DNA from 4 places in the Microbacterium sp. ZW T6_19 genome. Region 3 is predicted to be linked to each of the others. Evidence: riboswitches for the same ligand, from Rfam matches in the RefSeq annotation. Region 3 holds a riboswitch; each other region holds the start of a gene.
The links. Region 3 has a riboswitch for thiamine pyrophosphate ahead of ACI3KT_RS17855 (ECF transporter S component). Riboswitches for the same ligand answer to the same signal wherever they lie in the genome.
Positions count from the first base shown of each region.

Region 1: it holds a riboswitch for thiamine pyrophosphate, as region 3 does, so the genes downstream of both, thiO (glycine oxidase ThiO) here and ACI3KT_RS17855 (ECF transporter S component) in region 3, are expected to answer to the same signal.
Region 2: it holds a riboswitch for thiamine pyrophosphate, as region 3 does, so the genes downstream of both, thiC (phosphomethylpyrimidine synthase ThiC) here and ACI3KT_RS17855 (ECF transporter S component) in region 3, are expected to answer to the same signal.
Region 4: it holds a riboswitch for thiamine pyrophosphate, as region 3 does, so the genes downstream of both, thiM (hydroxyethylthiazole kinase) here and ACI3KT_RS17855 (ECF transporter S component) in region 3, are expected to answer to the same signal.

Region 1 covers NZ_JBJDRH010000011.1:36,067-43,816, forward strand. The annotation lists gene ACI3KT_RS15550 (beta-glucosidase) at 1-2,059, shown strand, start outside; gene ACI3KT_RS15555 (family 43 glycosylhydrolase) at 2,056-3,603, shown strand; gene thiE (thiamine phosphate synthase) at 3,611-4,294, opposite strand; TPP riboswitch at 4,306-4,405, shown strand; gene thiO (glycine oxidase ThiO) at 4,398-5,585, shown strand; gene thiS (sulfur carrier protein ThiS) at 5,582-5,833, shown strand; gene ACI3KT_RS15575 (thiazole synthase) at 5,862-6,677, shown strand; gene ACI3KT_RS15580 (ThiF family adenylyltransferase) at 6,674-7,750, shown strand, end outside.
Region 2 covers NZ_JBJDRH010000006.1:177,946-185,695, reverse strand. The annotation lists gene ACI3KT_RS11145 (RNA polymerase sigma factor) at 1-578, opposite strand, end outside; gene ACI3KT_RS11150 (hypothetical protein) at 1-4, opposite strand, end outside; gene ACI3KT_RS11140 (methylated-DNA--[protein]-cysteine S-methyltransferase) at 635-1,129, opposite strand; gene ACI3KT_RS11135 (sigma-70 family RNA polymerase sigma factor) at 1,500-3,101, shown strand; gene ACI3KT_RS11130 (CHY zinc finger protein) at 3,002-3,424, opposite strand; gene thiC (phosphomethylpyrimidine synthase ThiC) at 3,454-5,184, opposite strand; TPP riboswitch at 5,179-5,286, opposite strand; gene ACI3KT_RS11120 (SDR family oxidoreductase) at 5,316-6,110, opposite strand; gene ACI3KT_RS11115 (TetR/AcrR family transcriptional regulator) at 6,175-6,765, shown strand; gene ACI3KT_RS11110 (hypothetical protein) at 6,813-7,331, shown strand; gene ACI3KT_RS11105 (fatty acid desaturase family protein) at 7,356-7,750, shown strand, end outside.
Region 3 covers NZ_JBJDRH010000016.1:51,805-59,554, reverse strand. The annotation lists gene ACI3KT_RS17875 (DUF488 domain-containing protein) at 1-244, shown strand, start outside; gene ACI3KT_RS17870 (phosphotransferase) at 241-966, shown strand; gene ACI3KT_RS17865 (energy-coupling factor transporter transmembrane component T family protein) at 968-1,765, opposite strand; gene ACI3KT_RS17860 (ABC transporter ATP-binding protein) at 1,762-3,222, opposite strand; gene ACI3KT_RS17855 (ECF transporter S component) at 3,219-3,857, opposite strand; TPP riboswitch at 3,848-3,959, opposite strand; gene ACI3KT_RS17850 (D-alanyl-D-alanine carboxypeptidase) at 4,015-5,481, shown strand; gene ACI3KT_RS17845 (ABC transporter ATP-binding protein) at 5,570-7,729, opposite strand.
Region 4 covers NZ_JBJDRH010000004.1:371,980-379,729, reverse strand. The annotation lists gene ACI3KT_RS08835 (hypothetical protein) at 1-1,013, shown strand, start outside; gene thiD (bifunctional hydroxymethylpyrimidine kinase/phosphomethylpyrimidine kinase) at 1,027-3,153, opposite strand; gene thiM (hydroxyethylthiazole kinase) at 3,150-3,998, opposite strand; TPP riboswitch at 3,988-4,082, opposite strand; gene ACI3KT_RS08820 (NAD-dependent epimerase/dehydratase family protein) at 4,089-5,069, opposite strand; gene ACI3KT_RS08815 (DUF402 domain-containing protein) at 5,134-5,850, opposite strand; gene pheT (phenylalanine--tRNA ligase subunit beta) at 5,888-7,750, opposite strand, start outside.

The DNA of each region.
Region 1 (7,750 bases), on a different contig from region 3:
GGCATGGCTTTGGTCAGAACAACGACGCCTGCAGACCGAGACGCGTCTGGGCATCCCCGCCCTCGTGCACGAGGAGTGCCTCACGGGTCTCGCGGCGTGGAAGGCCGCGACCTTCCCGACACCGCTCGCGTGGGGCGCCTCCTTCGACTCGGGCCTGGTGGAGGAGATGGCGCTCTCGATCGGCGACTCGATGCGCGAGCTCGGCATCCACCAAGGGCTCGCCCCGGTTCTCGACGTGATCCGCGATCCCCGTTGGGGCCGCGTCGACGAGTGCATCGCAGAAGATCCCTACGTGGTCGGCGTGCTCGGCACGGCCTATGTGAAGGGCCTCCAAGCGGCCGGCGTGCACGCGACCCTCAAGCACTTCGTCGGTTACGCCGGTTCGCGTGCGGGGCGCAACCACGCCCCGGTCTCGGCCGGACCCCGCGAAGTCGCCGATGTCTTCCTGCCGCCCTTCGAGATGGCGGTCATCGACGGGGGAGTGCGCTCCGTCATGAACTCTTACGCGGAGATCGACGGCGTGCCGCTCGGCTCGAGCGCCGAGTACCTCACCGAGCTGCTGCGGGAGCGCTGGGGCTTCGACGGCGTCGTGGTCGCCGACTACTTCGCCGTCGCCTTCCTCGAGATCATGCACCGCATCGCCTCCGACCGGGGTGAGGCGGCTCAGGCGGCGCTCACGGCGGGCATCGACGTCGAACTTCCCACCGGCGACGCCTATCTCGAGCCGCTGATCGAGCGGGTCGGAGCAGGACTCTTCGACGAGGCCTTCATCGATCGCGCGGTTCTGCGCGTGCTCACGCAGAAAGAGGACCTCGGACTCCTCGAGGCGGGTGCCTTCGCGCAGGGCCCTCCCGCCGAGATCGACCTCGACTCGCCTCGTCATCGCGATATCGCGCGACGGCTCGCAGAGGAATCGGTCGTGCTGCTGTCGAACGACGGCGTGCTGCCGCTCACGGGAACCTTATCGACCGTCGCCGTGATCGGACCGAATGCCGATCGCGCCGAGGCGCTGATGGGCTGCTACTCGTTCGCGAACCATGTTCTCGCACATCATCCGGAGTACCCGATCGGCTTCGAGATCCCGACCTTCACCGACGCCCTCACCGCGGAGATGCCGGACGCGCGAGTGATCGGCGCCCGCGGCTGCGACGTCGAGGGTGACGACCGGTCGGGTTTCGCGGAGGCCGTGGATGCTGCCCGCGCCGCCGATGTCGCGATCGTCGTCGTGGGCGATCAGGCCGGACTGTTCGGTCGTGGCACGGTGGGTGAGGGCAACGATTCCGAGTCGCTCGAGCTGCCGGGCGCGCAGCGCGAACTGGTCGAGACGCTCATCGCCACCGGCACCCCGGTCGTCGTGGTCGCCCTCACCGGCCGCCCTTATGCGATCGGATGGGCGCTCGACGGCGAGCATCGTGCCGCTGCCGTGCTGCAGGCGTTCTTCCCCGGCGAGGAAGGGGGGTCCGCGCTCGCCGGAGTCATCACGGGCCGGGTGAATCCTTCGGGCCGGCTCCCGGTCTCGCTGCCGCGCTCCGCCGGCGCCCAGCCGTACTCCTACCTGCATCCGCGCCTTGGTGGGCCCTCGGACGTCACCGCGACCGATCCCACACCCGTGCGCCCGTTCGGTTTCGGCCTGTCTTACACGACGTTCGTCCACGACCTGCTCGCGGTCGATGAAGAGGTCTCTGCGGGCGATGCCTTCCGCGCGGTCGTGCGCGTGACCAACACCGGCTCCGTGCCGGCTGATCACGTGCTCCAGCTGTACGGGCACGACGTCGTGGCATCCGTCACCCGCCCTGACGCGCAGCTGCTCGCGTTCCACCGTCTCACGCTCGACGCGGGCGAATCCGCCGACGTCGCGTTCAGCGTGCCGACACAGCGTTTCGCGTTCAGCGACCGATCGATGGTGCGCATCGTCGAGCCCGGCGATGTGCAGGTGTGGGTCGGTGCGGATGCCGCGACGGATGTCACTCGCCGCGCGGCCGTGCGGATCACGGGGGCCGCCCATGCGCTGACGCCCGTGGACCCGCGGTCGGTGAGCTCCGAGGTCATCCCGGGATGACCCTGGTCCGCAACCCGATCCTGCCGGGCTGCCATCCCGATCCCTCGATCTGCCGGGTGGACGGCGAGTACTTCGTGGTCACCTCGTCGTTCGAGTACCTGCCGGGGCTCCCGATCCATCGGAGCACCGACCTCGCCCGCTGGGAGCTGATCGGGCACGCCGTCGACAGGCCTGGGATGCTCGACATGGCGGGCATGGCGTCGTCGAGCGGGCTCTACGCGCCCACGCTGCGCCACCATGACGGCCTCTTCTGGGTGATCTGCACGCTCGTCGACCAGAACGATCCGGCACGCGGTGGGAACTTCGTGATCACGGCGACCGACCCCGCGGGTCCCTGGAGCGAGCCGGTGTGGCTGGGCGCCGACGGCATCGACCCCTCGCTCTTCTTCGACGACGACGGGAGGGCGTGGGTGCAGGGGACGAGGCTCGCCCGAAGTCCGCAGTGGCACGATCAGACCGAGATCTGGCTGCGCGAGTTCGATCCCGAGGCCAGGGCGCTCACCGGTCCCGAGCATGTGATCTGGCGGGGCGCGCTGATCGGGGCCGTCTGGGCCGAGGGGCCGCACCTGTACAAGGTCGACGGGCGTTATCACCTCGTCGCGGCGGAGGGCGGCACGGAGATGCATCATGCGGTCTCGGTGGCGCGGGCGGATGCCGTGACCGGACCTTACGTCGGGAACCCGGCGAATCCGGTGCTCAGCCACCGCCAGCTCGGTCGCACGGCGGACGTCGTCGCGGTCGGCCACGCTGATCTCGTGCAGGCTGCTGACGACAGCTGGTGGGCCGTGCTTCTCGGCATGCGGCCGTATGGCGGGCTCCATGCGAATCTCGGGCGCGAGACGTTCCTGGTTCCGGTCGAGTGGGAAGACGGCTGGCCGGTCTTCGCGCCGGGAGAGGGGCGCGTACCGGACCAGGTCGAGGTGCCTTTCGCGGGCGAGGGGCGTCAGGAGCGCTCTGCGACGATCGCCCCGGACGACGGACGCTGGACCTCGGTGCGCGCGCTGCCGGGTGAGGTCGCCGATGCGGTGGACGGCGAGTGGCTGCTGCCGATCCGTCCGGAGGGGCCGACGGACCCGCAGCCGTTCGCGTTCCTCGGCGTCAGGCAGCAGCATCCGGATCTCGACTTCACGCTGAGGCTGTCCGGACGGCTGGCCCCCGGCGAGGAGACCGGCTTGCTGATCCGGCAATCCGAGCGCGATCACATGCGCCTGGCTGTACTCGGCGGGGGAGAAGCGGATGCTGCACGGATCACGGCGACCCTAGTGCGTGCAGGCGAGTCGGCCGAGCAGGGGACGATCACGCTGACGGGTCCTCTGGCCGAGGGCGTCGAGCTGACGTGCCGGGCACGAGGACAGGACTACGAACTGCTCGCAGGCGTCGAAGGATCACAGCCGTTGCGCGTCGCGACGGTCGACGGCACGAGCCTCGACTCCTTCTCGTCCGGAGGATTCCTCGGCCTGTGGCTCGGCGCGTACGCCACGAGCGTCGCAGCGGAGACCGACAGCGTCGTCCGTGTCGCGCGCGTCGAGTACCACCCGCGCTGAGCGGGCGTCAGCGCAGCCGCGCGCGCAGCGATGCGGCCGCCCCGGCGGGATCGAGTGCCTCGGTCACCGCCCGCACGACGACGATGCGTGGCGAACCGGCCTCGACGACCTCGTCGAGGCGAGGACCTTCGTCGATGCCGCCGATAGCGAACCAGGGCCTGCTCGTCCCGGATGCGGCGACCGCGCGCAGGGGACCCGTGCCGATCGCCGCGCGTCCGGGCTTCGTCGGCGTCTCCCACACCGGGCCGACGCAGAAGTAGTCGAGGGCGGTGTCGGCGTCCGCCTCCGCGGCCTGTGCGATCGAATGCGTCGACCGCCCGATGATCACGTCGTCGCCGAGCAGCCGCCGTGCCTGCGCGGTGGTCAGATCGCCCTGACCGATGTGGAACACGTCGGCGCCGACGAGAGCGGCGACGTCGGCGCGGTCGTTCACCGAGAACAGCTTTCCGTGTCTGCGCGCGACGGCGGCGAGGATCTCGAGCGCCTCGATCTCGGCGCGGGCTTCGAGGTCCTTGTCACGCAGCTGGATGATGTCGACCCCGCCCGCGTAGGCCGCATCGAGGAACTCCTCGAGGTCGCCGGTCGCCGTGCGAGCGGTCGTGCAGACGTACAGCCGTGCTGCGTTGAGCAGGGCGAGGCGCTCCTCGCGGGTCGGGCGGGGTGCGTCGACGAGGGGGAGAAGCGCGGTCATAGCCCTAGAGTAGAGGGGTCCGCGGGAGCCCACAGGGGCTGAGAGGGCCACGTGCCGACCGCTGAACCTGAAACGGATAATGCCGTCGTAGGAAAGGGCACGCATGCGCATCGCTGTGATCGGCGCCGGGATCATCGGTCTGGCGACCGCCGAGGAACTGGTCGTGCGGGGCCACGAGGTGACGGTCTTCGACCCTGAACCTGCCCGCGGCGCGAGCCTCGCCGCCGCCGGGATGCTCGCTCATGCCGCCGAGATGGCATGGGGGCAGGACGAGCTGACTCCGCTCATGCAGGCATCGGCCGAGAAGTACCCGTCGTTCGTCGAGCGTCTGTCGGTGACGAGCGGGCGATCGCTCGGGCACCGCACGGACGGGACGCTCTCGGTCGGCGTGGATGGCGCGGACCGTGAAGCGCTCGGCGCCGCGGCCGAGCTTCAGCGCACGCGGGGGCACCGGGCTGAACGGCTGACGGGCACGGCCGCTCGCGACCTCGAGCCGGCGCTCGGCCCCGCCGTCACCTCTGCCGTGTTCACTCCGGACGACCATCAGATCGATCCGCGGCGGCTCGCAGCGGCGCTCCTCGACCTGCTCGGCGACCGCGTCCGCAGAGAGGCCGTAACCGCGGTGACCTGGACGCTCGAGGGAGTCAGCGGTCTGCTGTCGGCATCCGGCGAGCATCACCGCGCGGACGTCGTCATCGTGGCCGCCGGCCTCGGGGCGGCCCTGATCGGCGGCATCCCCGCGCTCCCGCTCCGGCCCGTGTGGGGCGACGTCCTCCGCCTGCGCGTCCCGCCGGCGCTGCGTCCGCTGATCACGCGCACCGTCCGTGCGCAGGTGCGGGGGCGTGCTGTGTACCTCGTCCCGCGGGACGACGGCACGATCGTGCTCGGAGCCTCCGTGCGGGAGGGCGGCGTCGAGGGAGTGCACGCCGGGTCCGTGCTCGCCCTGCTTCGCGAGGCCGACACGGTCGTCCCCGGCGTGAGCGAGTGCGAGATCGTCGAGATGCTCGCACGTCCTCGCCCGGGGAGCCCCGATGCCGTGCCGCTTCTCGGCGTCGTCGAGGAAGGCGTGCTCGTCGCCACGGGGTTCGACCGGCACGGAGTGCTGCTCGCTCCTCTGGCGGCGGCGGTCGCGTCGGATCTGGCCGAGGGGCGCCCGATCGACGAGAACGTCCGGTCCGCCATGGACCCGTGGCGCTTCACGGCCGCCACGGCGGGCGGACCGCGAGAGGCCGCCGCCTGGACACCTCCCGCTGTCGTCGACCTCGTCGGCGCCCGACCGAAAGGCTCATGATGACGAGTCTGCAGACCGTTCGCCTGAACGGCGCCGACCGCGAGGTGGCCGCGGGCTCCACACTGCGCGATCTCGTCTCGGACCTCACCGGACACGTGCTGCGAGACGACGGCTCTCGCGTCGACGGCGGCCGACTGGGTATCGCCGCAGCTCTCGGCGGTGCCGTGGTCCCGCGCAGCCGGTGGGCCGTCTGCACGGTCGCCGACGGCGACGAGGTCGAGATCGTCACGGCCGTCCAGGGCGGCTGAGCCGCCCGCACACGAATCGGAGCACATTATGAGCCTCACCGCACAGGCCGCCGTCGTCGACCCGTTCATCATCGCGGGGGAGCAGTTCTCCTCGCGACTGATCATGGGAACCGGCGGTGCCACGAGCCTCTCGCTGCTGGAGAACGCGCTGATCGAGTCGGCGACGGAGATCACCACGGTCGCCATCCGCCGCTTCGCCCCGGAGGCGCGGGACTCGGTGTTCGCGATGCTCGATCGGCTCGGCATCCGTGCCCTGCCGAACACCGCCGGCTGCTACACGGCCCGAGACGCGGTTCTCACCGCGCAGCTGGCGCGGGAGGCCCTCGAGACCGACTGGGTCAAGCTCGAGGTGATCGCGGACGAGGAGACGCTGCTGCCCGATCCGGTCGAGCTCTTCCGGGCCTCCGAAGAGCTGGTGGCCTCCGGCTTCCGCGTGTTCGCCTACACGAACGACGATCCCGCCCTCGCCCGGCGCCTGGAGGACGTGGGCGTGACCGCCGTCATGCCGGCCGGTTCGCCGATCGGCAGCGGTCTCGGCATCCTCAATCCGCACAACATCGAGACGATCGTCTCCCGCGCTGCGGTGCCGGTGATCCTCGACGCAGGCGTGGGCACCGCCTCGGACGCCGCCTTGGCGATGGAGCTCGGAGTGGACGCCGTGCTGCTCGCGAGCGCCGTCACCCGGGCGCAGGACCCGGCGAGAATGGCCCGAGCGATGCGTGCCGCGGTCGACGCCGGCCGTCTCGCTCGTGCGGCGGGACGCATCCCGCGGCGTCCGCTGGCACTCGCCTCGTCGGCGGCCGACGGACTGATCTCCGCGCGGCCGTCCGAGGCCGACCTGTGAGCCTGCCCGCGCTCGTCGACCCCGGCCCGCCTCTGGCACCGCACCGGGCGGCACGGTTCGCGCGCCACCTCACACTCCCCGGTGTGGGGGATCACGGTCAGCGGCGCCTCGCAGCGGCTCGGGTGCTCGTGATCGGCGCCGGCGGCCTGGGCGCTCCCGCCATCCAATACCTCGCGGCGGCGGGCGTGGGCCGGCTCACCGTGATCGACGACGACCGTGTCGAGCTCTCGAACCTGCAGCGACAGGTGCTGCACACCGAAGGCGATCTCGGTCGCCCGAAGGCGCAATCGGCACGCTCGGCAGTCGCGCTGCGCGACCCAGAAGTCGTCGTCACGGCCATGGCCGCGCGGCTGGATCCGAGCAACGCCCTCGCGCTCTTCCGAGAGCACGATCTCGTGCTCGACGGCAGCGACAACTTCGCCACTCGCTATCTCAGCAACGACGCCGCCGAGCTCACCGGCACGCCGGTCGTGTGGGGCAGCATCCATCAGTTCGCCGGTCAGGTCAGCGTGTTCTGGCCTGGTCACGGACCGATGCTTCGAGACCTCTTCCCCGACATCCCTGACGCCGATTCGATCGAGTCGTGCGCGACCGGCGGCGTGTTCGGCGTGCTGTGCGGTGCGGTCGGCTCCGCCATGGCGGCGGAGGCGCTCAAGCTGCTCTGCGGAATCGGAGAGCCGCTCATCGGGCGGCTCGCCCGCTACGACGCGCTCTCAGCTCGGTGGGACGAACTGCGCTTCCACGCCGACCCGGACCGCCCACCGGTGCTCGATCTGGAGGAGGTCGCGGTCGCGTGCCGGGCGCAGTGGCCGCACGGCAGAGCCGACGACATCTCCGCCGGAGAGGTCGCAGCGCGGCTCGAGCGCGGGTCTGCCGGGCTCGTGGTGGTGGATGTGCGCAGCACGGAAGAACGGGAGACCTCCGTGATCGCAGGATCCGTGTCCGTGCCGCTCGCGCGCATCCTCGACGAGGGATGGGCGTGTGTCGCCGAGGCGCTGGGAGACAGGGCCATTGACGGGCGCGACATCATCGTCACGTGCCAGGTCGGCATCCGCTCTGCGCGTGCCATCGAC
Region 2 (7,750 bases), on a different contig from region 3:
CCATCTTCCAGCTCCTTTCCGATCCAGGTGAGGCGTGTGAGCTGCGACCCCGGCGGGGCCAGCTTGCGACGGACGCGGTTCAGCCGCGACCACACGGTGCCGACGGGCACTCCGAGCGCCTGGGCGATCTCTTCGTGGCTCAGTCCGCCCCATGCGAGCAGCAGCAGCGTCTCGCGGTCTCTCCCCGACAGCGCGGCGATGCGCGGGGCGAGCGCGGCGATCGCCGCGGCGGCATCCATGCGCACCCCCGCCTCGTCGATGCCGCCCTCGGTCGTGTGCTCGCCGCCCATCGATGCCGTGATCGCTCGCCAATGCCGCGCCTCGGTCGCCCGGTGCCGCGCGGCGACCCGCGTGGCGATCCCGAGCAGCCAGGGCCGAGCGGAGTCCCACGCGCGATCGAACGAATCGCGTCTGCGAAAGGCGATCAGGAAGGTCTCGCTGAGGGCGTCTTCCGCAGCATCCGGTCCGAGCCTTCGTCGGAGGAAGGACTCGACCGACGCCGCGTGCCGGTCGAACACCTCGGCGAACGCCTGCGGTGTCCGCTCGGATCGGCGGAAGATGTCGCTGTCTGTGCTCACACCAGGTATTCCTCGATCGCGCGATTCCGCTTCACGTTCTTCTTCGCAGCGGATGCTCAGAACAGAGAAGTCGGCAGCGCTCCCTCGTGCTCGAGCAGCCAGCGCTTGGTCTCGAGCCCCTGCCCCGGCTCGCCGCCCGAGTAACCGCCCAAGCCGTCGCCGGCCACCACACGATGGCAGGGAACGATCAGCGGAACGGGGTTCGCGCCCATGATCGCGCCGATCCCGCGGGCTGGGATCGTGGTACCGCTGCGCACGGCCAGTTCTCCGTATGTGACGGTGTCTCCGGACGCGACCGTCTCGAACAGCGCCGTCAGCACGGCACGGGTCGCATCGGTCTGCGCGCCGAGATCGATCGGCAGGTCGAAATCGCGCCTCTCGCCGTCGAAGTACTCACGCAGCTGTGCGATCGCCTCATCGAGCAGGGCGTCCGGCCCGGCATCCGCTCCGACCGGCGCCGTCGACCGCCAGGTCACCTGGGTGATCGCCGCGCCCGAGCTGACGACGCCGATCACGCCGACGGGCGTCCGCAGGGTTCCGAATGAGGGCATGGGGTGAGACTACGCCCCACCGGCGACAGCCGGATCATGCGTGTGGCAGAGGGACCGACCGGCCGCATCGACGTGGCTGACGAGCACCGGCTGACCGCCGGCGGAGAAGATCTCGAAGAAAGTTTCCGGAACCCGCGTCATGATCCGTTCGTGAGCGCGTCTTGCTTGTGTGACGAAGATCGATTCTTGGGGATAATCCTTCGCATCGACGTCTGGGCCGCCTCTCCCCTCATGTGCGGCCCGCGGGTGGGGCCTCCTCCCATGGCCCCACCCGCCTTCTCTTCTCACGGGTCATGCAGACGTGCGGTCACCGCTCTGGGGTATTCTCGGCTCACCGGCACCCGAAGCCGGTCGCTCACCTTGAGGTCTGATGGACGAACCACGCGACGCCCCGGAGTCGGACAACGCCCTGCTGCTGCGCAGCCGCAGCGGTGACCGCCACGCGTTCTCCGAGCTCTGGCGCCGGCATTCGCCCGTCGCCGTCGCCTACGCCCGGAGCCTCGGCGCATCTCCCCCCGACCCGGAGGACGTCGTCTCCGATGCCTTCCTGAGCATCCTCCGGCAGCTCCGCAGCGGCAAGGGACCGCAGCGCAGCTTCCGTCCCTACCTGCTCACGACCGTCAAGAACACCTGGATGGGCCATGCTCGACGAGCGCCGATCACGATGCCTCTTGACGACGCCGAGCATCCGCCATCTCTGATCGGATCGATCGACGTCGAGGCGATGGTGAACTCGGCGGCCGTCGTCGAGGCGTTCGGGTCGCTCCCCGAGCGCTGGCAGCATGCCTTGTGGCTCAGCGAGGTCGAGCAGCTGCCTCCCCGGGAGATCGCGGAGGTCCTGCACATCCGCCCGAACTCGGCGGCCGCGCTCACCTACCGCGCCCGAGACGCCCTGCGCAAGGCGTGGATCCGCGCGCACCTGCGCACCGCACCGATCGGCAGCGAGCACGCCCGCGTGATCGAGCTGCTCGGAGCCTACGCGCACGACGACCTCGCGCCGCGGTCGGAGCGCTTCGTCACCGCGCACATCGACGAGTGCGAGACCTGCAGATCCGCCGCCGGCGAGGCCAGGCGTCTGGCGCGCGCGATGTCGCTCGGCCCGCTGCTGGCCGGCGGCACCGGACTCGTGCTCCTTCCCGCCCTGTTCCCGACCGAGCAGGCCGCGGCCGCGGCGACCGGACTCGCCGGATGGGCCGGACTTCCGGCCCACGTGCAACCGGCCCTCGACGCGGCAGGGAACACCGCCCCCGTGCTCTGGCCGGTAGCCGCAGCCACCGCCGTCGCACTGTCGATCAGCGGCAGCCTGTTCGTGCGCCCAGTCGCCGAGCCGGATGCGACGGCCGCACTCGCCCCGGCTGCGTCGGCGCCTGCGCGTCCGGCTCCCGCGGTCCCCTCTTCGGTGCCCGCGCCGGCGGTCACCGCACCCGCGCCGGTCGCGGCGGCGCCCGTTCCCGTTCCGGTCGCACCGCCAGCGACCACGAACCCGACCCCCGTCGCGCCCGTCGTCGAAGAACCCGGCGAAGACGCGGTCGACAAGACCGTCACGATCCTCACGAAGACCGACCGCGGTCGGGATCACGACGACGAGGATCCTGGCGGCGACGAAGGCAACGCGTTCGGTCACGACAAGAAGGGCGACGTCACTGCGGAAGACGTCGGCGACATGATGTCCGCCCGAGGGTCCTCCTGGTGGACGACCGCGGTCATCGTCTACGTCACAGCAGACGATGAGAGCATCAGCGTGGCGGTGTGGGGCGCGGATGAGACCGAGGTTGCACTCGTCGTCGACGATCAGACGATCGGAACAGCGTCGGACGAGGCGGTCGACTTCGATCTCGCGCTGCCCGAGGGCGAGCACACGCTCGAGGTGTACTACGTCGACGACGAAGGCGCTGTGGGAGACCTCGCGGCCGAGACAGTCGTCACGACGGGCAAGGCGCCTTCTCGCGAAGACGGCTCCACCTCGAAGTAGAGGTGCGCATGCAGTGCGCAGCCGGGGTTGAAGCTCGACGCGCACGACGGGCAGGCGGTGACCTCGAGGTACTCGGCGATGGACAGTTCGTCGCCGCACACGCCGCACAGCACGGCGCGCGCGCTCCTCGCCTCGATCGGCCAGGGGGAGCTGTCATGTCCGGCGACCTCGGCGTGACACAGATGGCACGGATAGTAGTCGCCGCAGCACGCGAAGCGGATCGCGACGATGTCGAGCTCCGTGCGGTAGTGGACGCACCGCGTCTGCCCGTCGACCACCGGCCCGAGCACGGGTGGAGGCGTGGAGAGCGGATGCGGCGGCATCCGCTCATCCTGGCATGCGCGCCGCCGCGTCATTCGCGCAAGGCGGGCGCCGGGAGGTACACGGTTCCGCCCGCTTCCCGGAACGCGTCCGCCTGCTGCTGCATGCCGGCGATCGCCGTCTGCTCGTCGACGCCGCCGAAGCGGTCGCGGATGTCCTGCGAGATGCGCATCGAGCAGAACTTCGGACCGCACATCGAGCAGAAGTGCGCGGTCTTCGCCGGCTCTGCAGGCAGCGTCTCGTCATGGAAGGCCTCGGCCGCCTCGGGATCGAGCGACAGCGCGAACTGGTCGCGCCAGCGGAACTCGAACCGCGCCCTCGACAGAGCGTCGTCGCGGTCGCGGGCACCCGCGTGACCTTTCGCGAGGTCGGCGGCGTGGGCCGCGATCTTGTAGGTGATCACGCCGGTCTTCACGTCGTCTTTGTTCGGCAGTCCCAGATGCTCCTTCGGCGTGACATAGCAGAGCATGGCGGTGCCGTAGCGAGCGATCTCGGTCGCCCCGATCGCCGACGTGATGTGGTCGTAGCCTGGCGCGACATCTGTGACGAGCGGTCCAAGGGTGTAGAACGGCGCGCCATGGCAGAGTTCCTGCTGACGTTCGACGTTTTCGCGCACGAGGTGGAAGGGCACGTGTCCCGGCCCCTCGACCATCACCTGGACCTCGAACGCCCACGCTCGCGCCGTGAGCTCGGCGAGCGTGTCGAGCTCGGCGAACTGCGCCGCGTCGTTGGCGTCGGCGATCGATCCCGGCCGCAGCCCGTCTCCGAGCGAGAACGCGACGTCGTAGCGCGCGAAGATCTCGCACAGCTCATCGAAGTGCGTATACAGGAAGTTCTCCTGATGATGCGCGAGGCACCAGTCGGCCATGATCGACCCGCCGCGCGAGACGATGCCGGTCACCCGGTTCGCGGTCAAGGGCACGTAGCGCAGCAGCACCCCGGCATGGATCGTCATGTAGTCGACGCCCTGCTCGCACTGCTCGATGATCGTGTCGCGGAAGATCTCCCAGCTCAGCTCGTGCGCCTTGCCGTCGACCTTCTCGAGCGCCTGGTAGATCGGCACTGTGCCGATCGGCACCGGCGAATTGCGCAGAATCCATTCGCGGGTGGTGTGGATGTCGTCTCCGGTGGACAGGTCCATGACGGTGTCGGCACCCCACTTCGTCGCCCAGCGCAGCTTGTCGACCTCCTCGGCGATCGAGCTCGTCACAGCCGAGTTGCCGATGTTCGCGTTGATCTTCACGAGGAAGGCGCGACCGATGATCATCGGCTCCGATTCCGGGTGATTGATGTTCGCGGGGATTATCGCCCGCCCGGCGGCGAGTTCCGCGCGCACGAGCTCGACGTCGCAGCCCTCACGGAGAGCGACGAATCGCATCTCGGGCGTGATCAGGCCACGGCGCGCGTAGTGCATCTGGGTGACCGTACGGCCGTTCAGGCTGCGCCGAGGCGGGCGGCGGGTGCCGCGCCATTCGTCTGACGCAGCTCCACGCCGCGCCGCCCCTCGTCCGTCGTCGTTCAGATCGCGAGCGCGCCCTTCGTACTGCCCTGTGTCACCCCGTTCAACTATCCACGTCTCGCGCAGCGACGGCAGGCCGTCCTCCGGCTCGCAGGCCGGCCCCTCGGTGCGGTACACGTCCACTGGAGGGTTGGTGGTTCCGCCCGGTGAATCAGACAGCGGGATGCGGGTGACGGGCACGAAGATGCCGTGTTCTTCGTCGTGATGGTGCGCGAGTTCGCGCACGCGGGAGAGCGTGCTCACAGGACTCCTACTTCCTACGCCGGCATTACCCGGACAGGTTCGACGGTCGCAGGCAGCATCAGCCAGATCTCAGCCCGTGCTCGGGCACCCGTGTGGTCGGGACGAGAGTAGCACGGCCTCGGAGCGCGTCATCACGCCGACTCGGCCAGCAACCGGCCGCTGATCGCGAGAGTCATGCGACGCGGCATGAGGCCGACGAGCTTGCTCGTCACGGCGTTCGCGGCACCCGACACGATGCTCGCGGGTGTGCGCCGACGATCGAGCGCTGCCATCGCCTGCGCGACCACGTCGGTCGCGGACTGGAAGCGGCCCACCGCTGCGGCCTCTGTGCCGACGACATCGAAGAACTCCGTGCGGGTCGCTCCGGGGCTCAGGGCGAGCACGCGCAGACCGGACGAGCGTGTCTCATGCGCGATCGACTCGGTGAAGCTCAGCACGAAGGCCTTGGATGCGCCGTACACCGCCATGCCGGGGCACGGCTGATAGGCCGCGACGCTCGCCACGTTGACGAGGGCGCCCCGGCCGTCGCGAGTCAGCTCGGGGAGGAACTCGCGCGTGATCCCGACGAGCGAGGCCACGTTGACCTGCACCATCTCGGCCATACGCGCAGCGTCCGCCTCGACGAAGTCCCCCTTCGCTCCGAAGCCGGCGTTGTTGATCAGCGTCTGGATGCGGATGCCTCGCTCGTCGAGCGCGGCGCGAAGACGTGCCGGGGCGCCGGCGTCGGCGAGATCGAGGGCGATCACGGTCGCCCGCACCCCGTGCTCCCGCTCCAGGCGGGCGGCGAGATCCTTCAAGCGGTCTTCGCGCCGGGCCACGAGCACGAGGTCGGCGCCGCGGCGGGCGAGCTGGGTGGCGAACTCGGCGCCGAGGCCCGAGCTGGCGCCGGTGACGAGGGCGGTGGTTCCGGTGTGGTGAATGGTCATGATCGCAAATGTAGACACTGACAGCATTGTTGTCAATGTCTACTTAGATCGATAGGGTTCAGATGTGACCGAACGCTCGTACCATCACGGCAACCTTCGAGAGGCGCTCCTCGACCGCGCCTGGGAGTCGATCGACGCCGGAGGCGTCGACGCGCTGTCGCTGCGTCAGCTCGCACGCGACGTGGGCGTGAGTCACGGCGCATCCGCACGCCATTTCAGCGACCGCACCGCCCTCCTCGACGCGGTCGCGGTGGCCGGATTCACACGAATGAACGAGGCGCTGGCTGCGGCCGTGGAGCAGGCTGCCCCGTTCGGCGAGCGGCTGCGCGCCGCGGGTCTCGCGTACATCGGCTTCGCGGTCGCGCACCCGGCGATCCTCGAGGTGATGTACAAGGCGAAGCATCAATTCGATGCTTCGGGCGAGCTGCGCGAACGGAGCAGGGCCAGCATGTCGATGGTCGTAGCGTTCGTCGCCGCAGCTCAGGCGGCGGGTGAGATTCCCGAAGGAGACGCGGAGCGGCGCGCGCTCGTGATCTTCGCATCCGTGCACGGTGTCGCAGCCCTCGCCACGGCAGACCTGCTCGACGGCGTCCCGTGGCAGGACGCGGCGGAGGCCACGATCGAGGTCATCCTCGGATCTCTCGGGGTCGAGTGACGAACGCGGCTGTGAGCGCACCCAGTTTGGCGGCGTAACGTCAGCACATGAACGCACAATTGAAGATCGCGGGGCTCAGCCCCGAACTGCTGGGTCTGGAATCCGTCCTCATCGGCTCGCTTCCGGCGACATTGATGACCGACGACGCACCAGACCGTTACACCGTGGAAGCGGTGTTCACGCGCAAGACCGATCGCGACGAGGTCGCCGCGATCCAGGGCAGCGAAATGCGCGCCCATCTGTCCGCGAACGGGTTCCCGACGGTCGAGCTGCACGTCGCGGATCGCAGGCTCGAGATCGCGAACACAAACCTCGAGGAGCTTCGTGACGGCCTCGCCGCCGTCATCGCGGAAAGACTCGCCGAGATCAGCGCCACCCTCCTGGAGGAGCGCGCGATCGTGGCCCATCGCTTCCAGGACGCCTCCGATCGGGAGCAGCACCGGGCGGCCGCTGTCGCCGCTCTCGCCGAATCGGTGGCGTTCATCCCCCGCCGCGCATCGGGTCTCCCTGACGACGACGCGCGCATCGACGACTGGGTCGAAGAAGGAGGTGCCGTCCTCGCGTAGGGCGACGCCGGAGAAGAGGTCATCATGGGCGGCATCCGTCCGACCGTGCACACCCGCCCGCGCGACGACGCGGTCCGCGCGAACAGCGCTTTCACCGAACTGGCGCAGCAGATCCGCGGACTCGGTCTGCTGCGTCGTCGCTACGGCTACTACTGGACCAAACTCATCGCGGCTCCGCTCGCGGTGGCCGTCTGCCTCATCGCCTTCGTGTGGATCGGCGACACGTGGTGGCAGCTGTTCACCGCCGCCGTCCTCGCGATCGTCTTCACGCAGATCGCGTTCCTCGGACACGACGCCGCCCATCGGCAGATCTTCGTCTCGGGGCGCTGGAACGACTGGATCAGCCTCGTCCTGGGCGATCTCCTGGTCGGCATGAGCTACGGATGGTGGCAGCACAAGCACACCCGTCACCACGCGAA
Region 3 (7,750 bases):
GAAGGAGACCGCCCCGTCCGCGGAACTGCGACACGAGTGGCACGCGGCTCCCGCCAGCGAGTGGGGCGTCTTCGCCGACCGCTACCGCGCGCAGCTCGCTGGAGAGTCGGCCGACGCGCTTCAGGAGCTGGCCGGCCTGCTGCGACAGCATCCGGTCGTCACCTTGGTCTATGCGGCGCACGATCCTGTGCACAACCACGCCGTCGTGCTGGAAGGGGCCCTGCGGAAGCTGCAGGAGGCGTGACCTTCCCCGCTCCGGACATCGCCGTGCCCGAACGCGTCCGCGACCTCGCCCGAGGCGCCGCGCTGACGCCGGTCTGGCTCAACAACATCGGCGGCCTGACGTTCCGCACCGACGATGGCCGCTACATCAAGTGGGGTCCGCACGATCTCGAGGCGAACATGCGCGACGAGGCCGAGCGCATGCGCTGGGCGTCGCGATGGATCGCGGTTCCCGAGGTGCTCGACCAGGGCCAGGATGCCGATCAGGAGTGGCTGGTCACGATCGCGCTCCGGGGACGCAGCGCCGCGGATCCGCGCTGGCACGACGACCCCGAGCGCGCGGTCCGCGCGGTGGGCGAGGGATTGCGGATGCTGCATGATGCCCTGCCCGTCGACGAGTGCCCGTGGGAGTGGAGCGTCGGTTCGCGCACCGCGGGAGCTGCCGAACGCGGCACGATCGTGCCCGTCGATCTGCGGGATGCGCCCCCGGTCGACCGCCTCGTGGTGTGCCACGGCGACGCGTGCCTGCCGAACACGCTGCTCACCGACGACGGCGTCGTCGCAGGCCATGTCGATCTGGCCGCCCTCGGCGTCGCCGACCGCTGGGCCGACATCGCCGTCGCCTCGATGAGCACGGAATGGAATCTGGGCGACGGATGGCAGGACACGCTGATCGACGCCTACGGCATCGCCCCCGATCGCGAGCGCCTCGACTACTACCGGCGGCTCTGGAACGAGACCTGACTCAGGCGCTCCCTCCGAGCACGAAGTTCCACGCGCCGGTCACGACGGCCGCCCAGATCGCGATCGCAGGAATCACGCCTGCGATGAGGACAAGCACGGTGTCGCGCCAGGTCCACACCGATTCGCGCGCCCACGAGCGCGCGCCCGAGCCGCCGAAGCCACGTGCCTCCATGGCCGTGGCAAGCGACGATCCGCGTCTGATCGCCAGCACGAAAAGCGCGAACGCCATGCCGAGGGTGCGGCGGATCCGACCCTGATCCGCGACCCCGCGGGCCCGACGGGCGAGCGCGAGAGCCCTCCAGTCCTCGGCGAGCAGGCCCAGCATCCGCATTCCGGCGAGCGCGCCGATCACGAAGCGAGCCGGCAGCCGCAGTCGCTGCGCCAGATCGTCGGCCAGATCGGTGGGGTCGACTGTGACGAAGAGCACGACCGACGGCAGCCCGATCGCGAGGACGCGGACGGCGGTCGCCGCCGCAAGCGAGAGCGACCCGTCGCTGACCCTGATCAGCAGCCATTCGAAGTGCACGGCGCCGCTCGTCGAGCCGTACAGGGCGATCGTGACGGCGCTCAGCGGAGCCGCGATCCACAGCACCGCGGTGCGGGTCCAGAACTCGCGGGCGCCGAGCCCCGCGAGCAGCAGCAGCGGGATCTCGAGGACGAGCGCGACGGATGCCGACACCACGTCGATCGACACGATCAGCGGCACGGCGATCAGCAGAGCGGCGGCGAGCTTGGCGAGCGCCGATCGCGGCGCGATCGGGCCGCGGCGCTCGATGCGCGCAGTGAGGGGATCGATCACGGGCTCACCTCGAACCGACGGGCGTGCAGGGCCTGCAGCACTGCCTCGTCGTGACTGATCGCGACGATCGCGGCTCCGTCGTCGCGGAGCGCCGCGATGATCGCGACGAGTTCGGCCCAGGTCGTCGCATCCTGCCCGAACGTCGGCTCGTCGAGCACGATCATCTGCGGCCGCGTCGCCAGGGCCGCAGCGACCGTGAGCCGACGCTTCTCGCCTCCTGAGAGCGTGTACGGGTTGGCCTCGGCGAGCGCCGAGAGCCGCAGCCTGTCGAGGAGTTCGTCGGTGCGGCGCGCGATCTCGGCCTCGTCGAGGCGCAGCGCTCGAGGACCGACGGCGAGCTCCTCACGCACCGTCTTCGCGAGAAGCTGGTGCTCCGGCGTCTGCAGCACCGTCGCGATGCGGGTGAGCAGCGACGTCGACGACCACCGGAACGGGTCAGCTCCTTCACCCGAAGACAGCGCCGCTGTGGCCGTGACCCGACCGCTCTCGGCGGGGATGAGCCCCGCGACCGTCAGGCCGAGCGTCGATTTTCCCGCGCCGTTCGGACCGGTGATCCCGATGACCTCGCCCGCATGCACGTCGAGGTCAAGGGGTCCCGCCACGGCCACTCCTCGGCTGCGCGCCACGGTGAGGCCACGGGCTTCGATCAGCCGTTCACCGGGGGCGAGGGCGGGCGGCGGCGGCACGGCGGGCGGATGCTCGGGAACCCAGACACCGGACGCCGCCAGTTCCGCTCCGCGCGCGCCCAGCACCTCGTCGGGCGGACCGTCCGCGAGCACGACCGTGCCTTCCCGCTCGGCCCCCAGCACGATCACCCGCTCGACGAGCGGCAGCCAGACGTCGATGCGGTGCTCGATCACCACGAGCGTGGCGCCGGTGACATCGAGCGCGGCCGCGACGGCGTTCCGCACGTCCTGAACACCTACGGGGTCGAGGTTGGCGGTCGGCTCGTCGAGCAGGATCGCGCCCGGCCTCATCGCCAGCACACCGGCGAGCGCGAGGCGCTGCTTCTGTCCTCCCGACAGCGCGGCCGTGGATCTGTCGAGGGGAACGGCGAGCCGAACGGCATCCAGCGCCGACCGCACCCGGTGCCAGATCTCGGGGCGGGGCACGCCCAGGTTCTCGCAGCCGAAGGCCACGTCATCCCCGACACGGGCGAGCATGGTCTGCGTGTCGGGGTCCTGCAGGACCATCCCGACTCTGCCGCGAGCCTGCGCGGCAGGCAGGCCGTCGACGAGAAGCGAGCCGTGCGTCTCCCCCTCGTCGGCTCCGCCCAGCACGCCGCCGAATCCCTGCAGCAGGGTCGACTTGCCCGAGCCGGAGGCGCCGAGCAGCAGCACGCGCTCCCCCGGCGATATGGCGAGGTCGATCTCTCGCACCGCCCAGCGCAGCCGCGTGGCGTACCGCCAGCCCCAGCCGCGCGCCTCGAGAGCGGCGGGGTTCGCCGCGCCGGTCACACCCGTGCGGCGACCTCGCGACCGGCGGCGAAACGGCTCAGCGCACCGGTCGCGGCGAGGCCGCGGGCGATCAGCCACGCGCCGATGCCGGCGATGACGGCACCCGAGACGGTGCTCGAGGCGATGTAGATGACGGTGAACGCGGTGTCGGCTCCGGCGTACCAGAGGATCACGTCGTTGATGCCGCAGGCGACGCCGGCGGCGGCGCCGGCGAGGATCGCGACGGGCAGCTTCCACACCCCGTAGAGGAACAGCAGGAAGATGAGTTCGGCGCCCAGACCCTGCACGAGGCCCGAGACGATCGTGAGCGGACCCCACACGTTGCCGACGAGCGCGGAGATGACCGCGGCGACCAGTTCGGTGTACAGCGCGGCCCCCGGCTTGCGGATGATCAGCCCGCCGAGCACTCCGGCGATCAGCCAGGGCCCGTTGACGAGCGCCTGGACACCGGGGAGCAGCGGTTCGAGCAGCGTACTGGGGCCCTGGTAGCCGACGTTCCACAGCACGAAGATCAGGGCGCAGGCGACGGCGATGACGCTGGCCACGACGATGTCGACGACGCGCCAGCGCCACAGCTGGGCGTTGCGAAGACCGGACGCCGTGCCGGTCGTGGAAGCGGACGTGGAAGTACTCATCTGAACTCCTCCCTGCGCCGGCATTATCCGGATCAGGTTCGACGGTCGAAGCGCGATTCGCTCCCTCTCAGCCCGGCTCGCCGGACTCCCGTGGTTGTTCTGTCGATATTACCCGTCGTACCGGTGTTCTGTGAGCGGAGTTCGGTACCGTAGGCAGGTGACCGCTCCTGACTCCGCCGAGGCCACTGCACCTGTGGGCGATGACGTGACGACGGATGCTGCGGCAGAAGCCTTCGACGACCTCGATGCACTGGTCTCGGCTTCCGTCGCTCCCGACGCTCGCTGGGCCGAGGGCGACGACCACGCCACCGCCCTGACCTGGATCGATCCTGCCCAGGTGGCCGACGCCTCACCCGCTGCCGACGGTGACGATGCGGCCTCGCTCTTCACCGGCGCACATCTCCGGTCGGCCGTCGTCCGGCCAGGGGTGCTCGTGCCCGTCGGCGTTCTGCTCGCGCTCGTCGGCGCCTACACGGGCACGACGCTGCTGTGGCCGCTGCACGAGATCGCCCCCACGGTGCAGGCCGTGGAATTCTCGACGACACCGGCTCAGGCCGCCGCGATCACGTGGCCCGCGCAGGGAAGCGCCGCCGTCGGGATCGCAGGTGTCGGCACACTGGCGTCTTCGACCGATCCTGCGGCGATCGCGAGCATCTCCAAAGTGGTCTCGGCCATGATGGTGCTCGATCGGATGCCGTTGGCTCCCGGAGAGCAGGGTCCCTCGTTCTCGTTCACCAGGGCCGACAGCCAGTCGTACCTCGCATACAAGCGCAGCGACCAGTCGGCTCTCGACGTGCCCGTCGGCGGCTCGCTCACCGAGTACCAGATGCTGCAGGGCGTACTGCTCGGCTCGGCCAACAACTACATCGACCGGCTCGCGAAGGAGATCTGGGGATCGGATGCCGCGTTCGCCGACGCGGCGGCGACCTGGCTGAGCGAGCGCGGAATCAGCGGCATCACGATCAAATCTCCGTCGGGGTTCGACGAGCGCAACGTGGCGACGCCCGAAGCCCTGATCGCGGTGGCGCAGAAGGCCATGCAGAATCCGGTGTTCGCCGAGATCGTCGGCACGACGTCGGTCGACCTGCCCGGAGCCGGAACCGTGCGCAACACGAACGGGATGATGGCCGATTCCGGGGTCGTCGGGGTCAAGACCGGCACCCTCCATGAGAGCTGGAATCTGCTAACGGCGAAGGATGTCACAGTGGGCGATACGACCCTGCGACTGTATGCGTCGGTGCTCACGCAGGAGGACGACGACATGCGCCTCGCGTCGACGCGCTCGCTGTTCTCGCAGGTCGAGAACGAGCTGCAGACTCAGGCGCCGACGGTGCCCGAGGGCACTGTCGTCGGCTCCGTGGAGACCCTCTGGGGTGCCGAGGTCGACATCGTGACGGACGCGGATGCCGACGTGGTGCTGTGGAACGGCGGAATCGCGACGACGACCGTGGAGTTCGACCTCGACGAGAAGCGCAAGGCCGGCGCAGAGGTCGGCACGCTCACGACGACCGGCCCGGTGAACACGGCGACGACGGAACTGGAGCTCGCGGGAACCGTGCAGGATCCGAGCCCGTGGTGGCGGCTCACGCATCCGCTGGAGCTGTTCGGTCTGACCGACAAATAGCCGCCCGCGCAGAGCCACCCGCCTGCGGTCCCCGCCGTACGCAGATGCCCCGTCCCGGATTCCGGGGCGGGGCATCTGCGTACACGAGTCAGGCCTTGGGAGCCTCACCCCGGTTCTCGACCACGGCTTCCGCCGCGGCGATCTCGGCGGCCGGGCTCTCAGCTCCGACCACAGCGCCGACGCGCGCGGCATCCGCTTCAGCCTCGGCGTCTCCCGTGACGACGACCGGCGTCGTGCCCGTGAGAGCCTCTTCGGCGTCGATGTCGGCGGCCGCCTGCTCGAACTGCGACTGGTACAGGCGCCAGTACGCGCCCTGCGCCGTGATGAGCTCGTCGTGCGTGCCCTTCTCGACGATGTCGCCGTGCTCCATCACGAGGATGAGGTCGGCATCGCGGATCGTCGACAGGCGGTGAGCGATCACGAAGGAGGTGCGTCCTTCGCGCAGCGCCGCCATGGCGTGCTGCAGCAGCAGCTCGGTGCGGGTGTCGACGGCCGACGTGGCCTCATCGAGGATGAGGATCGACGGCTTGGCGACGAACGCACGGGCGATCGTGATCAGCTGCCGCTCACCGGCCGAGACGTTCGAGGCGTCCTCGTCGAGCACGGTGTCGTAGCCCTCGGGGAGGGCGTGCACGAAGCGGTCCACGTACGTCGCCTTGGCGGCGGCGAGCACCTCGTCGTCGGTCGCGGTCGAGCGTCCGTAGCGGATGTTCTCGCGGATGCTCCCGGCGAACAGCCACGGGTCCTGCAGCACCATGCCGGTGCGCGAACGCAGGTCGTCGCGCGTCATCTCGGAGATGTCCTGCCCGTCGAGCAGGATGCGCCCGCCGCTGAGCTCGTAGAACCGCATGATCAAGTTGACCAGCGTGGTCTTGCCGGCGCCGGTCGGGCCGACGATCGCCACAGTCTGACCAGGCTCGACCTGGAAGGAGAGATCGGTGATGAGCGGGCGGTCCTCCGAATAGGAGAACGCGACGTGCTCGAACTCGATGACTCCCTTGCCGTCGACGACTGTGGGGGCGTCTTCGGCATCCGGGTCCTGCTCGTCCTCGTCGAGCAGCTGGAAGACGCGCTCGGCCGATGCGGTGCCCGACTGCACGACCGCAGCCATGCCGCCGAGTTCGGCCAGCGGCTGCGAGAACTGCTGCGAGTACTGGATGAACGCCTGCACGTCGCCGAGTCGCAGCTGACCGCTGGCGACCATGAGACCGCCCAGCACTGCCAGAGCGGCGTAGCTGAGACTTCCGACGAAGGTCATCGCGGGCATGATGATGCCCGAGAGGAACTGCGCCTTGAACGCCGACTGGAACAGCTCCTCGTTCTCGACCTGGAACTTGTCGAGTGCGTCCTGCTCGCGGCCGAAGACCTTGACCAGCGCGTGGCCGGAGAACGCCTCTTCGACGCGCGCGTTGAGACGACCGACCTTGCGCCACTGGGCGCCGAAGGCCTTCTGCGAGCGCGGACCGATGATCCCGAAGATCACTCCCATGAGAGGGAGGGCGATCAGGGCGACCAGCGCGAGCTGCCACGAGATCGAGAACATCATGACCAGCACGCCGACGACGGTGAGCACCGACGTGAGCGCCCCCGAGAGGGACTGCTGCATCGTCTGCGTGATGTTGTCGATGTCGTTCGTGACGCGGGAGATCAGCTCACCGCGCTGCACCTTGTCGAAGTACGACAGCGGCAGACGGTTGATCTTCGCCTCGACGTCTTCGCGCAGGCGCCACATGGTGCGCACCATGATCACGTTGATGACGTAGCCCTGGATCCAGCTGAGCAGCGCCGAGACCACGTAGATCGCGAGCACGGCGGCGATGATCCAGCGCATCGCGTCGAAATCGATGCCCGCACCGACCGTGAAGTCGTTCATGGCCGCGATCTGGTTGGCGAAGTCGGTCTGGCCGAACTGCCGCAGCTGCTCGATGACCTCGCTCTTCGTGGTTCCTTCGGGGAACCCGGGGAAGTCGCCGTTGGGCTTGGCGAGCTCGTTCGAGATGAAGCCGGCGTACACGAGGTTGGTCGCCTCGCTGAGCACCTTGGGAGCCGCCACCGACAGCACGACGCCGACGGCGCCGAGGAACGAGACGAACACGAACCAGACGGCGGAGGGCTTGAGGAGTCCGATCATGCGTCCGAAGCTCTTGCCGAAGTTGTCGGCCTTGCCTGGTGCGACGCTGTCCCAGTCACCGGAGTTCTGGCGGGCCTGCTCGGCGAGCTCGGCCTCGTACTTCTCTTCGGCGGTCATCTCGGGCTCGGCGACGGGTGC
Region 4 (7,750 bases), on a different contig from region 3:
TCGTCGGCTTCGGTGCTGCTGTGCTCATCGTCCCGCCGTTCCTCCACGCCGTCTTCGTCGACGACTCGTCCTGGTGGGCCGAGTCGTCGATTCGGCCGGGGACCCTCACCGGTGTCATCGTGGTGCCGCTCACGACGCTGGTGGTGCTGCTGGGCGGGTTCCGTGGCGCGAGATCGGCGGGCCGTACGCCGGCTCTCAGTGCGTTGCGCGAACCGGAGGCGGAGGCGAAGCGCATGCGATGGTGGCGCTGGATGCTGCTGGTCGCCGTACTGCTCGCAGCAGGGTTCGGCGGTGCCCTCGCACCGTTCCGTGCCGAAGAGCGCAGCACCGCGATCTCGCAGTTCCCGCTGCTCCCCGCGTATCTGACGGCGATCGTCGCGACCGCCGCCCCTGTGCTGTCCCCGCTCGTCCTCAGAGCGTGGACAGCGCTGATCCCTGCACGGGCATCCGCGACCTGGCACCTCGCCCGGCACCAGGCGCGTTACCACCTCGGGAGGAGCACGGCATCCGTCACTCCCCTGTTCGTCGGCACCGCGCTGCTGGGCGGCTTGATGACGATGTCGGCTACCACCAGCACGGCGATGACGTCGGCCGGCTTGCCGGGGAACTTCGATCTGGGCATCATGCAGGTGATGCTCCTCGTGGGCGGGCCCGTGCTGCTCGGTGCGACGGGGGCTGCAGTCGTGCTGTTCATGAGCAACCGCACGCAGGCGTCAGAGCAGGCGCTGCTTCGGGCGAGCGGGGCCAGCCACGGCGTCGTGCTCGGCGCCGCTGTGTGCCAGGCAGCGATTCATGTGATCACGGCGACGCTGCTCGCGTCGATCGTGGTGTTCGGCACCGCTCTCATCAGTGCGGCGGCGCTCGGCCGCTTCGTCCCCGCGGTCCCCGTCATCGACATCGGAGCGGCCGCGCAGCTGGTGGCGCTCGGTCTCGTTCTGACGGTCTCGGCGACGCTCGTTCCGGCCATGGCCCGCATGCGGGAACCACTCGCCCTGCGTCTCGCGGCAGAGTGAGCGGTTCGGCCGTTCAGAGCGGTGCGGCGAAGAACGCGAGCTCGTGCGCGGCGGCGATCTCGAAGGCGCGGTACATGCGACTCCGCTGCGCGGGCGAGGCCGAGACCGCTGCCTCCGCGACGTAGGCGATCGCCTGGACCGTAGCCTGCTCGAATGCCGGGTCGGCGTAGGTTGCGAGCCACGAGGCGTACGGATGCTGCGGATCGCAGGCATACTCGCCGAACTCCCCCTCGTGCAGGCGGCGGCCCAGATCGTCGTACAGCCAGAAGCACGGCAGGATCGCGGCGATCAGCTCGGCGTAGTCGCCGGTGAACGCGGTCGCCCGCAGATGGTCGAGGTACGCCGCGGTCGCCGGTGCGCGCTCGGCCGCGAAGGTCTCGGCGCTGACGCCCGCCTCGGGGGTGAGCCAAGACGCGTGCAGCTCGAGTTCGCCGACGATCGAGCCGTGGGCGGAGTGCGCCCAGAACGCCTGCTCGGCCGAGGTGGGCGCGAGGCGCGACGCCTCGGCGAGCACCCGAGCGTATTCGCGCAGGTACAGGGCATCCTGCTCCAGATAGAAGACGAAGGCCTCGCGTCCGAGCGTGCCGTCGGCGAGAGCCCGGATGAACGGCAGCCCATCGATATCCGAGCGGATGCCGGAGATCCTCTCCCACCAGTCGGTCGCGATGCCCTCGGCGCTCGGTCTGGTCTCGAGTCCGCCCCGCGCCCACAACCCGGCGAAGTGGTTGATCGGCCCGTGACCGCGCCCGACCATGAGCGCCTCGCCCTCTCGCAGCGATTCGCGCAACCAGGCCCGCGATCCCGCGACGGCGTCGTCAGGAGCCTCACCCCTCGCGAGGCGGGTCGCGAGCGCGGATGACAGCGAGCAGCCGGTTCCGTGCGTGTTGCGGGTCTCGATGCGCGCGTCCGTGAACTCGATGGTCGTGCCGGCGCCGATGAGAGCATCCGGTGCCTCCGCACCGTCGAGGTGCCCGCCCTTCACCAGCACCCGCGCTCCGATCGCGGTTGACAGCACCGCGCCCGCAGCGAGCGCGTCGTCCCAGCCGTCGATGTCGCGCCCCACGAGCACGCCGAGTTCGCCGAGGTTCGGGGTGATGACGTCGGCGCGGGCGAGCAGTGCGCCGAGGGCGTGTTCGGCCTCGGCATCCAGCAACCGGTCCCCGCTGGTCGCGACCATCACCGGGTCCACGACGACGATGGGCGGACGGGCCGCGTCGAGCCACTCGACGACAGTTCGGATGACCTCTGCGTTCGCGAGCATCCCGATCTTCACCGCGTCGATCACGATGTCGTCGGAGATCGCGTGGAGCTGCTCCCGGAGGAAGTCGATCGGCGGCACATGCACGGCGCGGACGCCTTGCGTGTTCTGCGCGGTGAGGGCCGTGATCACAGCCATGCCGTATCCCCCGGAGGCTGCGATCGACTTGAGATCGGCCTGCACGCCGGCGCCGCCTGACGGGTCGCTGCCGGCGATGCTCAGCACGCGAGGGACTCCGGCCGCCCGCCACCGCTGCACGAACGCTGCTGCCGTCTCGGCGGGGTCTTCTGCGGCACACAGTGCGGACACGACGGCGAGGCCTGCCGCACCGGCGTCCCGCAACGCCTCGGTGTCGTCGATGCCGACACCTCCGATCGCGACGCAGGGCAGCGGACTCGCGGCGGCGAACGCACGGAAGCCGTCGACGCCGAGAGCCGGAGGATGATCGGGCTTGGTCTTCGTCGGGCGGATGACTCCCACCCCCAGGTAGTCCACGGTTCCGGCGGGGAGGGCGAGTGCAGCGTCGAGATGAGCCCGGCTGTTCGCGGTGAGACCGATCAGCGCATCGGGGCCGAGTTCCGATCGGGCACGGAGCACCGACGCGTCGCCCTGCCCGAGGTGGACGCCGTCGACCCTGGCGCCTGCTTCCCGGGCGGCGATCGCCGCGTCGAGCCGGTCATTGACGAGCAGCAGCGATCGCCCGTCGATCGCCCGCGACAGTTCGATCAGCTGCGCGGTGATCTCGGCATCCGTCGCCTGCTTGTCGCGCAGCTGGACGACGCGCACTCCCCCGTCGACCGCGTGACGGACCGTGTCGACGACGCCGCGCTCTCCGCACAACGCCGGATCGGTGACGAGGTACAGCGACAGGTCGGCGATCACAGCGCAGCCGTCTCGACGCGAGCCGCGGACTCGATGTCGGCGGGTTGCACGGCGGCGAGCGCATCGAGAAGCGCGACGGCGAAGCTGCCGGGCCCCGTGGATGCGCTGGCGGCGCGTTCAGCAGCGACCGTGTAGACGAGGCTCGCCGAGGCCACGGCGAGCAGCGGCGGGGTGGCTCTGGCGCGCGCGGCTCCGAGGAAGGCAGCCATCACTGCGCCGAGGGCGCATCCGCCGCCGGTCACCCTGGTGAGCAGTTCGTGCCCGTTGGCGAGCCGGAGCACGCGCTCGCCGTCCGTGATGAGATCGACCGGTCCGGAGACCGCCACGACGCTGCCGAATCTCGAGGCGAGCGCGCGGGCCGCATCGATCGCGGCGTCTGCGCTGTCCGTCGCATCGACACCGCGCCCTCCTGCGCTGAGTCCGGCGAGTGCGAGGATCTCCGAGGCATTGCCACGGATCGCGGTCGGGCGTTGCTCGGCGAGACGGTGCGCGAGCGCGGTGCGCACCGGCAGCGCACCGATCGCGACCGGATCGAGGACCCAGGGAGTTCCGGATGCCGTGGCTCCCTCGACCGCCTCGAGGCTCGCCTCCCGCTGCTCGGGGGTCGGCGTGCCGAGGTTCACGAGAAGTCCCGAGGCGATGCCCGCGAACATGCCGGACTCGCCGACGATGTCCACCATGGCGGGCGCCGCCCCGATCGCGAGCAGCACGTTCGCCGTGAAGCCCGTGACGACCGAGTTCGTGATGCAGTGCGTCAGCGGCGGGTCGGCACGCAGCACCTCCAGCAGGGAGGCGGCCTCTGTGACGAGGTCGGCGGCGGATGCAGGACGCAGAAGATCGCTCATGCGACATTCCCTTCGCTAGTGCTAACTAGATCAGGTTCGACGGGTCTGTTCTCAGCCGCGGATGCGGCACCCCGTGTCACTGCTGGCAGTCTAGCGAAGCGGCAGTCGGCGCAGTTCGGCGAGGAGCTCCCGCTCCTCGGATCCTGTGAGCCCGGCACGCCGCTCGCGCTCCACGCCGCGCACGCGCTCGTCCTGAACGACCTCTGCCACCGTGTCCTCCAGCCGGCGCAGGAGACCGCCGTTCGTCAGGTAGGCGGCGTTCGACCGCGCCATGAATCCCGTCATCTCGGCGGGCAGCCACAGCGGCAGCGAACGCTCGCCCGCCCAATACTCGACGCCGTGCTCGACGAGCCACTCCTCCTCGGCCGATACTGTGCCGCCGGTGTGTCCGGTCGCTGTGCGGAACAGCGCGAGCACGTCGCCGAGCGGATGCTGCGCACCGACCGCGTTGATCGCACCGGTGGCGGTGGCCGTCGCGATGAACGCCGCGACGTCGTCGACGTCGATCACCTGCGCCGTGCGCCCCTCCGTCGGCGGCAGCAGCACGTCCGCCGATCCCGCTCTCAGCACGGCCGCAGCCCAATAGCCGAAACGATCGCTGGGGTCGCCCGATCCGACGATGAGCCCAGGCCGGACGATCAGTGCACGACCGCCGAGGGTGCGCACCGCGTCTTCGGCGGCGACCTTCTGCGCGCCGTATTCGTACTCGTCTCCCGGCTTCGCCGCAACGTGCAGACGTGCGGATTCGTCGGCGCCCACCGTGACGTCATCGGCGTACGCCGACACCGACGACACGTACGTCCAGCGTGCAGCACGATCGCCGAGCGCGAGCACGGCGGCGATGACGTGATCGGCCCGCGAGGAGATGTCGATCACGTGGTCCCACTCCCGCGCAGACAGCGCCTCGTACACGCGAGGGTCGTCGCGATCTCCGCGCACGAGCTCGGCGCTGCCAGGCGCCGCCCGGCCGCCCCGTGCAAGGCAGGTGACGTCGACGCCATCGTCCTGCAGGCGTTGTGAGATGCGGCCGGAGAGCCAGCCGGTTCCGCCGAGGATCAGAGCGTTCGTCATCCGTCCATGTCACCAGCATCCGCCGCCCGAGGGAAGGTGATCCGCCGAGAGCGGAAGCCGAAGGTCAGGCGCCGCCCAGTTCGTCCAGACCGCGCAGAGCGGGAATCGTCCAGGACGGATCGGGCCGCCAATCGATCCACTCCGCATCGAACGGCCATTCGCCCGAGCGGAACGACTCGATCGCCGCTCCGGCGTGACGTTCGATCTGCGCCGCTTGCTCGCGGGTCAGCCTCCCCTGGCTGATCGCGGCGACGACCTCGTCCTCATCCTTGAGATGGACTGTGCGGTCCGCCGCGATCCAGACGTCGAGGATGTGATCCGAGGAGTACGTGTCACGGTCGGTGCGCAGATGCGCGTTCTCGAGGTTCACGTACCACCCGTCGAAACGCCAGTCGCCGTCGTCTGCAGGCTTCCAGAACAGGCACACGGACCAGGCGGCTCCGACCGGAGCGATGCGCAGACTGCCTCCGCCCCACCACTCCTCGACGATCCTCGTACGACGATCCAGCCACCGCCGTTCGAGCGGAATCGAGCGGACCCGGTCGCCGGTCGCAGAGCCCTGCGCCTCCTGCAGCGTCCCAGGCGCGAGCCAGGCGACGAGACCGCGTTCGTCATCACGAACCACACGCATGGGTGAGATCGTCGACGGGTCGCCGGGCTGCCAGCCCGGCGCGCGGTAGTGCCAGTCGATCTGATCGCCAGGCACGAGGAACGGACCTTCGCCCAGCGGACGGGCGCCCTCCGGGACGGCCGCCGGGGTGCTGTGCGGGAGGATGCTCATCCCGCCACGCTACCCCGGCGCCGTACCCGAATCCTGGTCAGTCGCGCAGCGCGGCGCCGAAACGCTCTGCCGCCACGGCCACACCGGCGAGCTTCGCCTCGGTCGCCTCGGCTGCGGTCAGCGTGCGGTCGTCGGCGCGGAAGCGCAATGCGAAGGTGAGGCTCTTCGAACCCGCCGGCACACCCTCGCCGCGATAGTCGTCGACCAGACGCAGCGATTCCAGAAGCGGACCCGCGCCCTCGACGAGCGCCGCACGCAGCTCGGCTGCGGGCAGGTCGGCCGCTACGGTGAGCGACACGTCCTGCGTCGCGGCTGGGAAGCCCGACAGGGAGGCTGCGACGACCGACTCGCCCGCGAGCGACAGAACGCCGTCGAGGTCGAGCTCGAGGACGGTTGCGCGTCCCGGCAGATCCGCGTCGGCGGCTACGTCGGGGTGCAGTTCTCCCACGTAGCCGACCGTGGTCTCACCGACCCGCAGCACACCCGTGCGTCCCGGGTGGAGAGCCGCGCGCTGGCTCTGCTCGACGTCGATCTCTACGCCTGCGGCAGCGGCGATCACGCCGATGGCGTCGAGCGCTTCGGCCAGGCCGGCCGGCTCGGCCGGGCGTCCCGGCTGGCGCGCGGACACGTTGCCGGTGAGAAGAGCCGCGATGTGGCGGTGCTGCGGCGGGATCGACGCGTTGAGCTCGGCGAGCTTGTCGTCACTCGGCCGCGCGCCGAGCGGCGGCACATCGTCGGTGCCGTAGACCACCCCGGGCTCGGGCAGGAACACGACGCCGGTCTCGAAGATCGCCAGATCCGTGAAGCCGCGCGAGATGTTGCGGTGCGCGATCTGCAGAAGGCCGGGGATCAGCGAACGACGCAGGAACGGCGCCTGGCCGTCGAGCGCGTTGGCGAGACGGATGCTGGGCAGCTTCTCGCCGGAGGCGGATCCGTGCAGGTCGTTCTGGACATCGCTCGTGAACGGGAAGGAAGAGGTCTCGACGAAGCCCGCCGCGGCGAGGGCGTTCGAAACGCGACGACGGCCCTGCTGGTGCGCGGTGAGGCCGCGACCCGACGGCGGGGTGGGCAGGACCGAGGGGATGCGATCGAGCCCGTGGATGCGGGCGACCTCTTCTGCGAGCGTCCATTTGTCGGTGAGGTCGGGACGCCAGGTCGGGGGGATGACGACCCAGTGGTCCTCCCCCGTCGTGACCTCGGCACCGATCGTCTCCAGTGCACCCGTGATCTCGGCATCCGTGTAGTCGACGCCGATGAGCCTTTGCACGAACCCGGCCGGCAGCTCGATCTCGCCGACGAAGACCTCGGAGAACAGCGCGCCGCCCTCGTCGGTGAGCGTGCCGCCCGCGAGCTCGACCATCAGATCGGCGGCACGGCGGGCCGCGACGAACGGGATCAGCGGGTCGACGCCGCGTTCGAAGCGCTTGGACGCCTCGCTGGGCAGCTTGTGGCGACGAGCCGACCGCGCGATCGTGATCGGGTCGAAGGTCGCCGCCTCGATCAGCACGTTGCGGGTCGCATCGTTCATCTCGGTGGTGCCGCCGCCCATGACGCCCGCGATGCCGATCGGACCGGACTCGTCGGTGATCAGCAGATCCTCGACGTGCAGCGCGCGGTCCTGACCGTCGAGAGTCGTGATCTTCTCGCCGGAGGTCGCGCGGCGGACGGTGATGCCCCCGCTCAGCGTGTCGAGGTCGTAGCCGTGCAGCGGCTGTCCGAGCTCGAGCATCACGTAGTTCGTGATGTCGATCAGGATGCCGAGCGATCGCATGCCGGCCAGCGACAGCCGGGCGATCATCCACGGCGGGGTCGGACGCGATGGGTCGACATCGCGAACGACGCGCGTGACGAACTCGGTGGCGCCCGGTCGACCGCGCACCGGAGCCCGGTCGTCGATGAT